One region of the Streptomyces sp. R818 genome, then DNA from elsewhere that is predicted to be linked to it. Evidence: riboswitches for the same ligand, from Rfam matches in the RefSeq annotation. Region 1 holds a riboswitch; the other holds the start of a gene.

The links. A riboswitch is a leader RNA that binds a small molecule or an ion and turns the genes downstream of it on or off. The one in region 1 is predicted to bind cobalamin.
Region 2: it holds a riboswitch for cobalamin, as region 1 does, so the genes downstream of both, N5I75_RS02475 (ribonucleoside-diphosphate reductase subunit alpha) here and nrdI (class Ib ribonucleoside-diphosphate reductase assembly flavoprotein NrdI) in region 1, are expected to answer to the same signal.

Annotation. Positions count from the first base shown of each region.
Region 1 covers NZ_JAOCNE010000014.1:260,370-267,561, forward strand. The annotation lists gene thiI (tRNA uracil 4-sulfurtransferase ThiI) at 1-259, opposite strand, end outside; gene nrdF (class 1b ribonucleoside-diphosphate reductase subunit beta) at 264-1,283, opposite strand; gene nrdE (class 1b ribonucleoside-diphosphate reductase subunit alpha) at 1,339-3,510, opposite strand; gene nrdI (class Ib ribonucleoside-diphosphate reductase assembly flavoprotein NrdI) at 3,507-3,950, opposite strand; cobalamin riboswitch at 4,120-4,343, opposite strand; gene N5I75_RS32760 (hypothetical protein) at 4,423-4,755, opposite strand; gene metE (5-methyltetrahydropteroyltriglutamate--homocysteine S-methyltransferase) at 4,854-7,172, opposite strand.
Region 2 covers NZ_JAOCNE010000001.1:551,780-558,971, forward strand. The annotation lists gene N5I75_RS02455 (extracellular solute-binding protein) at 1-903, opposite strand, end outside; gene N5I75_RS02460 (GntR family transcriptional regulator) at 1,292-2,056, shown strand; gene N5I75_RS02465 (DUF3311 domain-containing protein) at 2,191-2,484, shown strand; gene mctP (monocarboxylate uptake permease MctP) at 2,481-4,106, shown strand; cobalamin riboswitch at 4,231-4,359, shown strand; gene N5I75_RS02475 (ribonucleoside-diphosphate reductase subunit alpha) at 4,485-6,833, shown strand; gene N5I75_RS02480 (ribonucleotide-diphosphate reductase subunit beta) at 6,833-7,192, shown strand, end outside.

The DNA.
Region 1 (7,192 bases):
CGACGACCCGGCTGGCGCGCTCCACCAGCTTCTCGACGGGCACCTGACCGTCGCCGCCCAGAACTGTCACGTTCGGGGCCGACTTGATCCAGGTGGAGCCGCCGACGCCGCGGAGCGCGACGCGCAGGTTGTCGTGCAGCCGCTCCACGAAGCGGTCGCGGTTGCGTCCCTTGAGGAAGACCTCGCCGTGCTTGAGGAGAACGCACGGCCCGAAGGACGCGGCAGCCCGCTGGGCGGGCACGTGGGAAAGCATGGACATGGCGTCAGAAGTCCCAGTCGTCGTCGTCCGTGTCCTCGGCCTTACCCATCACGTACGAGGAACCGGACCCGGAGAAGAAGTCGTGGTTCTCGTCGGCGGCGGGGGACAGGGCGGCGAGGATCTCGGGGTTGACCTCGGTCTCGTCCGCGCCGAAGCGCGCCGGATAACCGAGGTTCATCAGCGCCTTGTTGGCGTTGTAGCGCACGAACACCGCGACGTCGTCCATGAGTCCGAGCGGCTCGTACAGCTCACCCGAGTAGCTCAGCTCCAACTCGTAGAGCTCATCGAGCAGTTCGTACGTGAAGACGCGCATGGCCTCCCGCTCAGCAGCTGCCCGCTTCTCCAGGCCGCGCTGGTACTTGTAGCCGGAGTAGTAGCCGTGCACCGCCTTGTCGCGCAGGATCAGCCGGATCATGTCGGCCGTGTTGGTCAGCAGGGCGTGCGTCGAGAAGTGCAGCGGCAGGTAGAAACCCGCGTACAGCAGCAGCGACGACAGCAGCGTGGAGGCGACCTTCCGCTTCAGCGGGTCGTCGCCGTAGTAGTGCCGGAGGACCGCCTTGCAGCGCTGCTGGAGGACGTCGTTGCCGACGGCCCACTCGTACGCGTCGTCGATCTCCGGGGTGGTGGACAGCGTGGAGAACACCGACGAGTAGCTGCGGGCGTGCACGGCCTGCATGAAAGCGATGTTGGTGTACACCGCTTCCTCGTGCTCGGTGCGGGCGTCCTGGATCTGCACGATCTCACCGACGGTGGCCTGCACCGTGTCCAGCATGGTCAGTCCGGTGAACACCCGCATGGTGAGGGTGCGTTCCTCGGCGCTGAGCCGCTGCTGCCAGGCGGTGATGTCGTTGGACAGCGGCACCTTCTCGGGCAGCCAGAAGTTCGCGGTCAGCCGGTTCCACACCTCCAGGTCCTTCTCGTCGGTGACCCGGTTCCAGTTGACGGGACGCAACCGCGCCGCCGGGTCGTGGCGGTAGGAGGGGGGCGTGACCGACAGGCCGGTCAGGGCGGGGATGGTGGTCATGAGAGTGCCTTCACAGCGTCGTTCTGAGGGCGGGCAGGGGCAGGCCGGACAGCCGTCACAGCGTGCAGGCCAGGCAGTTCTCGATCTCCGTGCCCTCCAGGGCCTCCTGGCGCAGCCGGATGTAGTAGAGCGTCTTGATGCCCTTGCGCCATGCCTGGATCTGCGCCTTGTTGAGGTCGCGGGTGGTGGCCGTGTCACGGAAGAAGAGGGTGCAGCTCAGACCCTGGTCGACGTGCTGGGTGGCGGCCGCGTACGTGTCGATGATCTTCTCGTAGCCGATCTCGTACGCGTCCTGGAAGTACTCCAGGTTGTCGTTGTCCATGCCGGGCGCCGGGTAGTAGACGCGGCCGAGCTTGCCCTCCTTGCGGATCTCCACCTTGGAGGCGATCGGGTGGATGGACGCCGTCGAGTCGTTGATGTAGCTGATGGAACCGGTCGGCGGCACGGCCTGGAGGTACTGGTTGTAGATGCCGAACTCCTGCACGGACGCCTTCAGTTCGCGCCAGTCGTGCTGCGTGGGCAGAGGCACCCCGGCGTCCTTGAAGAGGGCCCGTACCCGCTCGGTGGCCGGCGCCCATACCCGCTCGGTGTACTTGTCGAAGTACGAGCCGTCGGCGTACTGGCTGGTCTCGAAGCCGTCGAAGGCGGTGTCGCGCTCGATCGCGAGGCGGTTGGAGGCGCGCAGGGCGTGGAAGGCGACGGCGTAGAAGTACATGTTCGTGAAGTCGACACCCTCCTCGCTGCCGTAGTGGATGCGCTGCGAGGCGAGATAGCCGTGCAGGTTCATCTGGCCGAGGCCGATCGCGTGCGACAGGTCGTTGCCGTGCGCCACGGACGGGACGGCGTCGATGTGGGACTGGTCGGAGACCGAGGTCAGACCGCGCACGGCGGTCTCGACCGTCGCTCCGAAGTCCGGTGACGCCATCGCGGTGGCGATGTTCATCGACCCCAGGTTGCAGGAGATGTCCTTGCCGATGGTCTCGTATCCGAGCGAAGTGTCGTACGTGCTGGGCGTGTTGACCTGGAGGATCTCCGAGCACAGGTTGGACATGTTGATCCAGCCGGGGATCGGGTTGGCCCGGTTCACCGTGTCCTCGAACAGCAGGTACGGGTAGCCGGACTCGAACTGGAGCTCCGCGATCGTCTTGAAGAACTCGCGCGCGCTGAGCGTCGTCTTACGGATGCGCGGGTTGGCGACCAGGTCCTCGTAGTGCTCGCTCACCGACAGGTCGGACAGCGGCTTCCCGTACTCGCGCTCGACGTCGTACGGCGAGAACAGGTGCATGTCCTCGTTGCGCTTGGCGAGTTCGAAGGTGATGTCGGGGACGACCACCCCCAGCGACAGCGTCTTGATGCGGATCTTCTCGTCCGCGTTCTCCCGCTTGGTGTCCAGGAACCGCATGATGTCCGGGTGGTGTGCGTGGAGGTACACCGCTCCCGCGCCCTGCCGCGCGCCGAGCTGGTTCGCGTAACTGAAGGAGTCCTCAAGGAGCTTCATCACCGGCACGACACCCGACGACTGGTTCTCGATCTTCTTGATCGGGGCGCCCTGCTCGCGCAGGTTCGTCAGGAGGAGGGCGACGCCGCCGCCGCGCTTGGAGAGCTGGAGCGCGGAGTTGATGCCGCGTCCGATGGACTCCAGGTTGTCCTCGACGCGCAGCAGGAAGCAGGAGACCAGCTCGCCGCGCTGCGCCTTGCCCGCGTTGAGGAACGTCGGGGTGGCCGGCTGGAAGCGGCCCGACATCATCTCGTCGACGAGGCGGGAGGCGAGCGACGCGTCCCCGGCGCCCAGGTAGAGGGCGGTGGCGACGACGCGGTCCTCGTACCGCTCCAGGTAGCGGGTTCCGTCGAAAGTCTTCAGTGTGTACGACGTGTAGTACTTGAACGCGCCGAGGAACGTGCGGAAGCGGTGCTCGTGCGCGTACGCCTGCCGGTACAGGTCTTCGACGGCCTTCCAGTCGTAGCGCCGGATCGGCTCTGCTTCGTAGTAGTCGTTCTCGATCAGATAGGTGATCTTCTCCTTGAGGCTCGGGAAGGTCACCGTGTTCGGGTTGACGTGCTGCAGGAAGTACTGGCGGACGGCCTCGCGGTCCTTGTCGAACTGGATGCGGCCGTCGCAGTCGTACATGTTCAGCATCGCGTTGAGCGCGTGGTAGTCCTTGCGCGTACCGACCGACTCGCGCTGGGCCGCCGCGGGGACCTGGGCCGTGGTGGTGGCAGTGCTCACGCCGTCCGTCCCGCCGGTTCCGGCCGCCTCGTCGATGACTGTCGTGTCCAAAACTTCTCCAGCCCCTCTCGTACGGCACGGACGTCGCGCTCCGTGCCCAGCAGTTCGAATCGGTACAGCTCGGGGACCTTGCACTTCGCCGAGATGACGCGCCCGGCGAGGCAGTAGTCGACACCGAAGTTGGTGTTGCCCGAGGCGATCACGCCGCGCAGCAGCGCGCGGTTGGCCTCGATGTTCAGGAAACGGATCACCTGTTTGGGCACCGCGCCCGCGCGTTCGCCGCCGCCGTAGGTCGGCACGATCAGCACGTACGGCTCGGTGACGGTCGGCATGCCCTCACGGTGGGGGCGCAGGGGGATCCGCGTCGCGGGCAGGTCCAGGCGCTCCACGAAGCGTTTGGTGTTCTCCGAGACGCTGGAGAAATACACGAGACCACTCATGGTCTCTCGCCTCCCTCTCCTCGTTCCCGTGTCGTTCTCGGTCGAGGACGGGAAGGAAGGCAGGCGGATGCGGCCACCAGGGGGACGTGCGGGTACGACGTACCTCTGCCCCGGTCCGAGCCACAGCCACGCGGCCCTCCCTCGGGGCCTCGAAGCGCGCGCACCGCGGTCGGTGCGCGCGCCGGTGGCAGGTCTTCGGACTCGCGGGCACGTTCTCCGGTCGACGGAGGACATCTACTGGCCGTCGCTTCCCAGGCCCGGATTCATCCGGCCCAGTGCGTGTGACGGCGGTCGTTCCCGCTCACCGCTGCGGGGCAGTCCCGGTCTCTCACCGGGTTCCCTCTTGCCTCACCAGACCGACCGGCCTGGTGAACCACCAGCGAGAGCAACACTACATCTAGGCGGTAGGGATGCCAGTCAGGCCAGATGTTGTGTCGCGCACAAAAGCTAGGTGACCCTAAGTGGATGGTCTTCATCGGCGCGTTCCAGCGTCTCGCGCAGGTTTGGCTCTGGTGAGTGCGCGAGCGTGCCCGATGTGCCGACGCAGCTCCACGGCGAAGCTGTCGGCGTCGGGTTCGGCCGGGTCGGTGTGGGACGCCGGAGGGTCGGCCGATGACCGCTCCTGTGCCGCGTCGAGCCGCTCCAGGAAGTCGGCCATGTCGCTGAGGGCTCCCCGCAACGACTGCATGCGCGTTCCCTGTGCACCCAGCTGCCTGCGCAGGGCGAGCAGCGACTTGTACTGCTTCACCGGCAGGGCAACCATCTCCTTGCCGTCGATGACGACGGTCCGCGGCTCCTGTTTCATGGCGCATCCCCCTGTTCTTGTGACGCTCCCACCCGGGCACAGCGGTGAGGGTGCCGGAGCGTGATGCGAGCCCCGGCACCCTCACTCACCACCCTGGATCAGGCCGAGCCGAGCTCGGATCGCACGATCTTGGCCGCGGCGACCAGGTTCTCCAGCGATGCCCGGGTCTCGGGCCATCCGCGGGTCTTCAGGCCGCAGTCCGGGTTGACCCACAGCCGTTCGGCGGGGATGGCCTCAAGTCCGGTACGGAGCAAGGCGGATGCCTCCTCCGTGCTCGGGACGCGGGGGGAGTGGATGTCGTAGACGCCCGGGCCCGCCTCGCGCGGGTAGCCGTGCTCCGCCAGCTCGTGAGCGACCTGCATGTGGGAGCGGGCCGCCTCCAGGCTGATGACGTCGGCGTCGAGATCGTCGATGGCCTGCACGATGTCGCCGAACTCGGCGTAGCACATGTGCGTGTGGATCTGGGTCTCCGGGCGGACCCCGGCGGTCGTGACGCGGAACGCCTCGGTGGCCCAGGCCAGGTACGCGGCGTGGTCGGCGGCCCGCATCGGAAGAGTCTCGCGCAGTGCGGGCTCGTCGACCTGGATCACCGAAGTGCCGTTCGCTTCAAGGTCGTTGACCTCGTCGCGCAGGGCGAGGGCGACCTGGCGGGCGGTATCGCCCAGCGGCTGGTCGTCGCGGACGAAGGACCAGGCGAGCATGGTGACCGGGCCGGTCAGCATCCCCTTGACCGGGCGGTCGGACAGGGACTGGGCGTACGACGTCCAGCGCACCGTCATCGGTTCGGGCCGGGAGATGTCGCCGGCCAGTACCGGCGGGCGGACGTAGCGGGTGCCGTAGGACTGCACCCAGCCGTGCTGTGTGGCGAGGTAGCCGACGAGCTGTTCGGCGAAGTACTGCACCATGTCGTTGCGCTCGGGCTCGCCGTGCACCAGGACGTCGATGCCGGTCTTCTCCTGGAAGGAGACGACGTCGCGGATCTCGTTCTTGATCCGCTCCTCGTAACCGGCCGTGTCGATGCGTCCGGACCTCAAGTCGGCGCGCGCCGTGCGCAGTTCGGTGGTCTGCGGGAACGAGCCGATCGTGGTCGTCGGCAGCAGCGGAAGGCCGAGGTGGGCGCGCTGTGCGGCGGCCCGCTCGGGGTAGGGCTGGGCGCGGTGGGTGTCCGCCTCGGTGACGGCGGCGGCGCGGGCCCGCACGGCCGGGTCGCGGGTGATGGGCGAGGTGGTGCGCGAGGACAGCGCCGCACGGTTCACCGCAAGCTCCGCGGTGATCGCGTCCGTACCGTGGGTCAGGCCCTTGGCGAGCGTGGCGATCTCGGCGGTCTTCTGCCGGGCGAAGGCCAGCCAGCGCAGGATCTGCGGGTCGACATCCTTCTCCAGGGCGGCGTCGAGCGGTACGTGCAGCAGGGAGCAGGAGGCGGCGACGTCGACGCGGCCGGCCAGGCCGAGCAGGGTGCCGAGCGTGGCGAGGGACTTCTCCAGGTCGTTGACCCAGATGTTGCGGCCGTTGACGACACCGGCGACCAGGCGCTTGCCGGGCAGTCCGCCGACGGCGGCGAGCACGTCCAGGTTCGCGGCGGCCGCGCCGGTGAAGTCGAGGGCGAGACCGTCGACGGGCGCCTTGGCCAGAATCGAGAGTGCATCGCCGAGCTGGTCGAAGTAGGAGGCGAGGAGCAGCTTGGGCCGGTCGGTCGCGGTGCCGAGATCGCGGTAGGCGCGCTCGGCGGCGTTCAGTTCGGCCGGAGTGCGGTCCTGCACGAGCGCGGGCTCGTCGAGCTGCACCCACTCGGCACCGGCCGCGCGCAGGTCGGAGAGGACCTCGGCGTACACGGGCAGCAGCCGGTCCAAGAGGGTGAGCGGGTCGAAGTCGGCGGCGACACCCGGAGCGGGCTTCGACAGCAGCAGATAGGTGACCGGGCCCACCAGAACCGGACGGGCGGCACGGCCCTCGGCGAGAGCCTCCCGCAGTTCGGCGACCTGCTTGGTGGAGTCGGCCGTGAACACGGTGTCCGGTCCCAACTCCGGCACCAGATAGTGGTAGTTGGTGTCGAACCACTTGGTCATCTCCAGCGGCGCCACGTCCTGGGTGCCGCGGGCCATCGCGAAGTAGCCGTCCAGGGCGTCGGCAGCCACCGCGGCCCGGTGGCGCTCGGGGATCGCGCCGACCATGACGGTGGTGTCGAGCACGTGGTCGTAGAACGAGAAGTCCCCAGTGGGAACCTCGTCGATGCCGGCCGCCACCAGTTCCTGACGGCCCGAGCGGCGCAGTTCGGCGGCGGTGGTACGCAGGGCGTCGGCGGTGACGCGGCCCTTCCAGTACCCCTCGATCGCCTTCTTGAGCTCCCGGTTCTGGCCCTGACGCGGGTAGCCGTACACGGTGGCCCGTGCTGCCGCGGCTGCGGTCTTCGTGGTCACGGAGTTCTCCTTCGAGAGAC
Region 2 (7,192 bases), on a different contig from region 1:
GGCCGTCTCACCGGGGATGGTGAAGAAGCCGATGTCCTCCGCCTTGAGCTTCTTGGCCTGCAGCGCGGTGCCGGCCTCGTAGCCCATGGCGATGATCGCGCCGGTGTTGCCCTTGCCGAAGATCGTGGCCTGCTGCGGCGTGGCCTCGTCCTTGTCCTTGGGCGCCTTGGAGAAGGCCTGGTACTGCTTGTAGATGTCCATCGCCTTGGCGACCTTCGGGTCACCGAGGTTGGAGACCCACTTGTCGCCGTCCTGCTTCACGGGCTCGACGCCCTGGCCGACGAGGAGGCCGTCGAAGAAGTACCAGTTCTGGCCCGGCAGGTAGAGCGGCTCGGCCTTGGTCTTCTCGCCGATCTTCTTGAGGTCGGCGAAGAGCTCGGCGCGGGTCTTCGGCGTCTCCGTGATGCCGGCCTGCTTCCAGATCTTCTTGTTGTACATGACCGTGCGGTTGCCGAAGTACCACGGCAGCGCGTACTGCTTGCCCTCGTAGACGGCCGGCTCGTTGACCGCGTCGGCCCAGTCCTTGCCGATCTCGCTCTTGAGGTCGGACAGCTCGGCGAGACCGCCGGTCTTGGCGTACGCAGGTGTCTGCGTGTTGCCGATCTCCAGGACGTCCGGCGGGTTGGACTCCGAGAGGGCCGTGGTGACCTTCTGCTGGATGCCGTTCCACTCCTGGACCTGGATGTCCAGCTTCGCCTTGGTCTTCTTCTCGAACTCGGCGGTGACCTTCTTGGTCCACTCCGGCGGGTTGGAGCCGGACATGGTCCAGACGGTCAGCGTCTGCCCCTTGTACCCGTCCGCCCCCGCCTTGCTCCCGCTGTCCTTGTCGTCGTCACTGCCACAGGCCGCGATCGAGACCAACATGCCCGCGACGCCGATGGCCGCAATGAGCTTGCGCTTCACGTCACCCTCCTCAGGGATGCCAGCAACCCCCCACCCACAGCGACGCATACGACGAGCAGTGCTTCGTGGGACTGGGACCCGGTCTCCGTTTAATGGTGTAGACCAGTACGGGGAGCTTGGCCCAGACCAATAGAGGTGTCAAGGGTGGCTGAGAAAGACCTGTGCGTCCGTTATCGGAACGACACCCGCCCGTCGAGACAAGGGCGTTGGGCGGTTCGGGGGACCGCTCCCATCCGAGGGTGCGTGGACTAGACCAGAGAGTCAGCGGGCGGTATAAGGAGGGATCACGGAGCGTACGGGGAGTCCCCCGGAGCGAGCCGTGCCACGATGTGAGCCGTGGCCGATGGGTACGTCGGCCGCGTCGGCACCGGAGCCGGGAAGGCGGAGCATGAGCACCGACGTGAGCAGTGCGGAGAACGAGAGCGGGGCGCCCGTCCGTACCGCACGCGTGCCCAAGTACTACCGCCTGAAGAAGCATCTGCTCGACATGACGGAGACCCTGCCGCCGGGCACGCCGGTGCCGCCGGAGCGCACGCTCGCCGCCGAGTTCGACACCTCCCGCACCACCGTCCGCCAGGCCCTCCAGGAGCTGGTCGTCGAGGGCCGCCTGGAGCGCATCCAGGGCAAGGGCACCTTCGTCGCCAAGCCCAAGGTCTCCCAGGCGCTGCAACTCACCTCCTACACCGAGGACATGCGGGCCCAGGGCCTGGAGCCGACCTCGCAGCTGCTCGACATCGGCTACGTCACCGCCGACGACACCCTCGCCCAGCTCCTCGACATCTCCGCCGGCGGCCGCGTCCTGCGTATCGAACGCCTGCGCCTGGCCAGCGGCGAGCCCATGGCCATCGAGACGACGCACCTCTCCGCCAAGCGCTTCCCGGCGCTGCGCAGATCGCTCGTCAAGTACACCTCTCTCTACACGGCCCTCGCCGAGGTCTACGACGTCCATCTCGCCGAGGCCGAGGAGACCATCGAGACCTCCCTCGCCACCCCGCGCGAGGCCGGACTGCTCGGCACCGACGTCGGCCTGCCGATGCTGATGCTCTCCCGCCACTCGATCGACGGCTCGGCGCAGCCGGTGGAGTGGGTGCGCTCGGTGTACCGGGGCGACCGGTACAAGTTCGTGGCGCGCCTCAAGCGCCCCATCGACTGACGATCACCCGTCGGCGGACCGGAAGGGTCTCGTCCGTTATCCGGACAGGGGTTCCAAAGACCAAGACTCTCGCACTAGATTTCCCGCACGTTAAGCGTGAGATAAGTGGGATCAGCGAGGGGACGGAGCCCGAGATGTCCGATGCGCCGGAAGTGGCGAACAAAGCAGCAAGACCGGTGGTGACACCGGTCCGCGTGGTCATCGGGCTGTGCCTGGTCGCACCGTTCGTGGCGATGCTCTGGGTCAGCTCCTACTCGAAGATCGACCCGACCTTCATCGGCATCCCGTTCTTCTACTGGTACCAGATGCTCTGGGTGCTGATCTCGACCGGGCTCACGATGATCGCGTACCAGCTCTGGCAGCGTGACCAGCGCGGTCGCAGGGACTCGGCCGTCCGCTCCGCTCAGGAATCGGAGGGGCAGCGATGAACGACGGCGTCAACGGTGTCGCGCTCACCGTCTTCATCATCTTCTTCGTGGCCGTCACGGTCATGGGCTTCCTCGCCGCGCGCTGGCGCCGCTCCGAGACCGACTCGCTCGACGAATGGGGCCTCGGCGGGCGCTCGTTCGGCACCTGGATCACCTGGTTCCTGCTCGGCGGCGATCTCTACACGGCGTACACCTTCGTCGCCGTCCCCGCGGCGATCTACGCGGCGGGCGCGTCCGGCTTCTTCGCCGTGCCGTACACGATCCTGGTCTACCCGCTGATCTTCACGTTCCTGCCGCGCCTGTGGTCGGTCTCGCACCGCCACGGGTACGTCACGACCTCGGACTTCGTACGCGGCCGCTTCGGTTCCAAGGGCCTCTCCCTCGCCGTCGCGATCACCGGCATCCTCGCCACGATGCCGTATATCGCGCTCCAGCTCGTCGGCATCCAGGCCGTGCTCGACGTCATGGGCGTCGGCGGCGGCGAGAACACCAACTGGTTCATCAAGGACCTGCCGCTCCTCATCGCCTTCGGCGTCCTCGCGGCGTACACGTACTCCTCGGGCCTGCGCGCCCCCGCGCTGATCGCGTTCGTCAAGGACGGTCTGATCTACCTCGTCATCGCGGTCGCCATCATCTACATCCCGATCAAGCTGGGCGGCTTCGACGACATCTTCGCCGCGGCGGGCGAGAAGTTCGAGCAGCTCAATCCGGCGACAGGGAAACCCGTCGGGGCGCTCGCGCCGGGCGAGGCGGGCCACTGGACGTACGCGACGCTCGCGCTCGGCTCGGCGCTCGCGCTGTTCATGTACCCGCACTCGATCACCGCGACGCTCTCCTCCAAGAGCCGTGACGTGATCCGCCGCAACACCACGATCCTGCCGCTGTACTCGCTCATGCTGGGCCTGCTCGCGCTGCTCGGGTTCATGGCGATCGCGGCCGGGATCAAGGTGCAGAACGGGCAGTTGGCGATCCCGCAGCTGTTCGAGGACATGTTCCCCGACTGGTTCACGGGTGTCGCGTTCGCCGCCATCGGCATCGGCGCGCTCGTGCCCGCGGCCATCATGTCCATCGCCGCGGCGAACCTCTTCACGCGCAACATCTACAAGGACTTCATCAAGCCCGACGCGACCCCGGCGCAGGAGACCAAGGTCTCCAAGCTCGTGTCGCTGCTCGTGAAGGTGGGCGCGCTCGTCTTCGTCCTCACCATGGACAAGACCGTCGCCATCAACTTCCAGCTCCTCGGCGGCATCTGGATCCTGCAGACCATGCCGGCGCTGGTCGGCGGCCTCTTCACCCGCTGGTTCCACCGCTGGGCGCTGATCGCGGGCTGGGCGGTCGGCATGGTGTACGGCACGCTCGCCGCGTACGGGGTGGCGTCGCCGACGCAGGCGCACTTCGGCGGGTCCTCGAAGGAGATTCCCGGCATCGGGGAGATCGGGTACATCGGTCTGACGGCGTTCGTGATGAACGTGATCGTGACCGTCGTCCTGACCTTCGTCCTGAGGGCGGCGAAGGCCCCCGAGGGCATCGACGAGACGTCGCCCGGCGACTACACGGCCGACGCCGGCGACAAGGGCGTGCAGACGGACCTCCCGGTCGTGGGGGCGGGCTCCGGCCACTGATCCAGTCGTACGTTCCTTAGGACGGGCCCCTCTGCTTGCGCGGAGGGGCCCGTCCTCGTACGTGCCGCTGAACGACACGGCCGACACAAGATATGGGCCCGTCACTCGCACCCGGCACAACATGTATGCTCGCTCTCGCTGCAGCCGCAGGGGAATCCGGTGCAAATCCGGAACTGTCCCGCAACGGTGAACGTAGCGCGCATACCGCCGCGCCCGCGTGAGTCCGACGACCTGCCGCAGCCCGTCCGAGCCGTCCGGCCCGGACGGAGATGACGTCCGGGCCTCGCGGAATGGGCCGGTGACGACGGCGCCCCCCTGCGTGCGCGCCCGAGCCACTCCTCCCCGCAAGGCCCCGAGCCGAGCGAGGGAGAGCCCCCAGTGACCATCGCGCCGCCCGCCGAACCGGTCTCAGCCGCAGAAGAGCAGGACGCTCCGGGCACCGCGCTGCTGCGCACCCTGACCGAGCTGACCGCCGACCTCCCGGGCGCCGACCCCGGCCGCGTCGCCGCCGCCGCGCTGCGCGGCCGCAGCGCCCGCGCCGACGAGGCCGAGCTGCGCGAGCTGGCCACCGAGGCCGCCGCCGGGCTGATCTCCGAGGACCCGGTCTACTCCCGGCTCGCCGCCCGCCTGCTCACGCTCACCATCGCCGCCGAGGCAGCCACGCAGGGGGTCACCTCCTTCACGGGGTCGATCGCGGTCGGCCACCGGGAGGGCCTGATCGCCGACCGCACCGCCGAGTTCGCCCGCGTACACGCGACGCGGCTCGACGCGCTCATCGACACCGGCGCCGACGACCGCTTCGGCTACTTCGGCCTGCGCACCCTGCACAGCCGTTACTTGCTGCGCCACCCGATCACCCGCCAGGTCATCGAGACGCCGCAGTACTTCATGCTGCGCGTGGCCACCGGTCTGGCCGAGGACGATTCCGTGCGCGCCCTGGGCGAGGTCGCCGACCTCTACGGCCTCATGAGCCGCCTGGACTACCTCCCCTCCTCCCCCACCCTCTTCAACTCCGGCACCCGTCACCCGCAGATGTCGAGCTGCTACCTGCTCGACTCCCCGCTCGACGAGCTGGACTCGATCTACGACCGCTACCACCAGGTGGCCCGCCTCTCCAAGCACGCCGGCGGCATCGGACTCTCCTACTCCCGCATCCGCAGCCGGGGTTCGCTGATCCGGGGCACCAACGGGCACTCCAACGGCATCGTGCCGTTCCTGAAGACGCTGGACGCGTCGGTCGCCGCCGTGAACCAGGGCGGGCGCCGCAAGGGCGCCGCCGCCGTCTACCTGGAGACCTGGCACTCCGACATCGAGGAGTTCCTGGAGCTGCGCGACAACACCGGCGAGGACGCGCGCCGCACCCACAACCTCAACCTGGCGCACTGGATCCCCGACGAGTTCATGCGCCGCGTCGCCGACGACGGCCCCTGGTCGCTGTTCTCCCCGGCCGACGTGCCCGACCTCGTGGACCTGTGGGGCGCCGAGTTCGACGCCGCGTACCGCGCTGCCGAGGCCGACGGCAAGGCGCAGAAGACGATCCCCGCGCGCGAGCTGTACGGCCGCATGATGCGCACCCTCGCGCAGACCGGCAACGGCTGGCTGACCTTCAAGGACGCCGCCAACCGCACCGCCAACCAGACCGCGGAGCCCGGCCACACCGTCCACTCCTCGAACCTGTGCACGGAGATCCTGGAGGTGACGGACGACGGGGAGACCGCTGTCTGCAATCTGGGGTCGGTCAACCTGGGCGCCTTCGTCGTCGACGGAGACATCGACTGGGAGCGGCTCGACGAGACGGTCCGCACCGCCGTCACCTTCCTCGACCGCGTCGTCGACATCAACTTCTACCCGACCGAGCAGGCGGGCCGCTCCAACGCCCGCTGGCGCCCGGTCGGCCTCGGCGCGATGGGCCTCCAGGACGTCTTCTTCAAGCTGCGCCTGCCCTTCGACTCGCCGCAGGCGAAAGCACTTTCGACGCGCCTTGCCGAGCGCATCATGCTCGCCGCGTACGAGGCCTCCGCCGACCTGGCCGAGCGCAACGGCCCGCTGCCCGCCTGGGAGAAGACCCGCACCGCGCGCGGAGTCCTGCACCCCGACCACTACCCCGACGCGCAGGTGACCTGGCCGGAGCGGTGGGCCGCGCTGCGGGAACGGATCGCCGCCGTCGGCATGCGCAACTCATTGCTCCTCGCCATCGCGCCGACCGCGACGATCGCCTCCATCGCGGGCGTCTACGAGTGCATCGAGCCGCAGGTCTCCAACCTGTTCAAGCGCGAGACGCTCTCCGGCGAGTTCCTCCAGGTCAACTCCTACCTGGTCGACGAGCTCAAGCGGCTCGGCGTCTGGGACGCGCAGACCCGCGAGGCGCTGCGCGAGTCGAACGGCTCGGTGCAGGGCTTCACCTGGGTGCCCGAGGGGGTCCGCGCGCTGTACCGCACGGCGTGGGAGCTGCCGCAGCGCGGGCTCATCGACATGGCGGCGGCCCGCACGCCGTTCCTCGACCAGGCCCAGTCCCTGAATCTGTTCCTGGAGACGCCGACCATCGGCAAGCTCTCCTCGATGTACGCGTACGCCTGGAAGTCGGGCCTGAAGACGACGTACTACCTGCGCTCGCGCCCCGCGACGCGCATCGCGCGGGCCGCTGCCCGGGTGCCGGTCCAGATGGCCGAGCCCGACGCCGTCGCCTGCTCCCTGGAAAACCCCGAGTCCTGCGAGGCCTGCCAGTAATGACGACCACTCCTGAGAAGACCGCGAAGAACCTGCTCGACCCGGGCTTCGAACTGACCCTGCGCCCCATGCGCTACCCGGACTTCTACGAGCGCTACCGCGACGCGATCAAGAACACCTGGACCGTCGAGGAGGTCGACCTCCACTCCGACGTCGCCGACCTCGCGAAGCTGTCGCCGGGCGAGCAGCACATGATCGGCCGCCTGGTCGCGTTCTTCGCGACGGGCGACTCGATCGTCGCCAACAACCTGGTGCTCACCCTCTACAAGCACATCAACTCCCCGGAGGCGCGGCTCTACCTCTCGCGCCAGCTCTTCGAGGAGGCCGTGCACGTCCAGTTCTATCTGACGCTGCTCGAC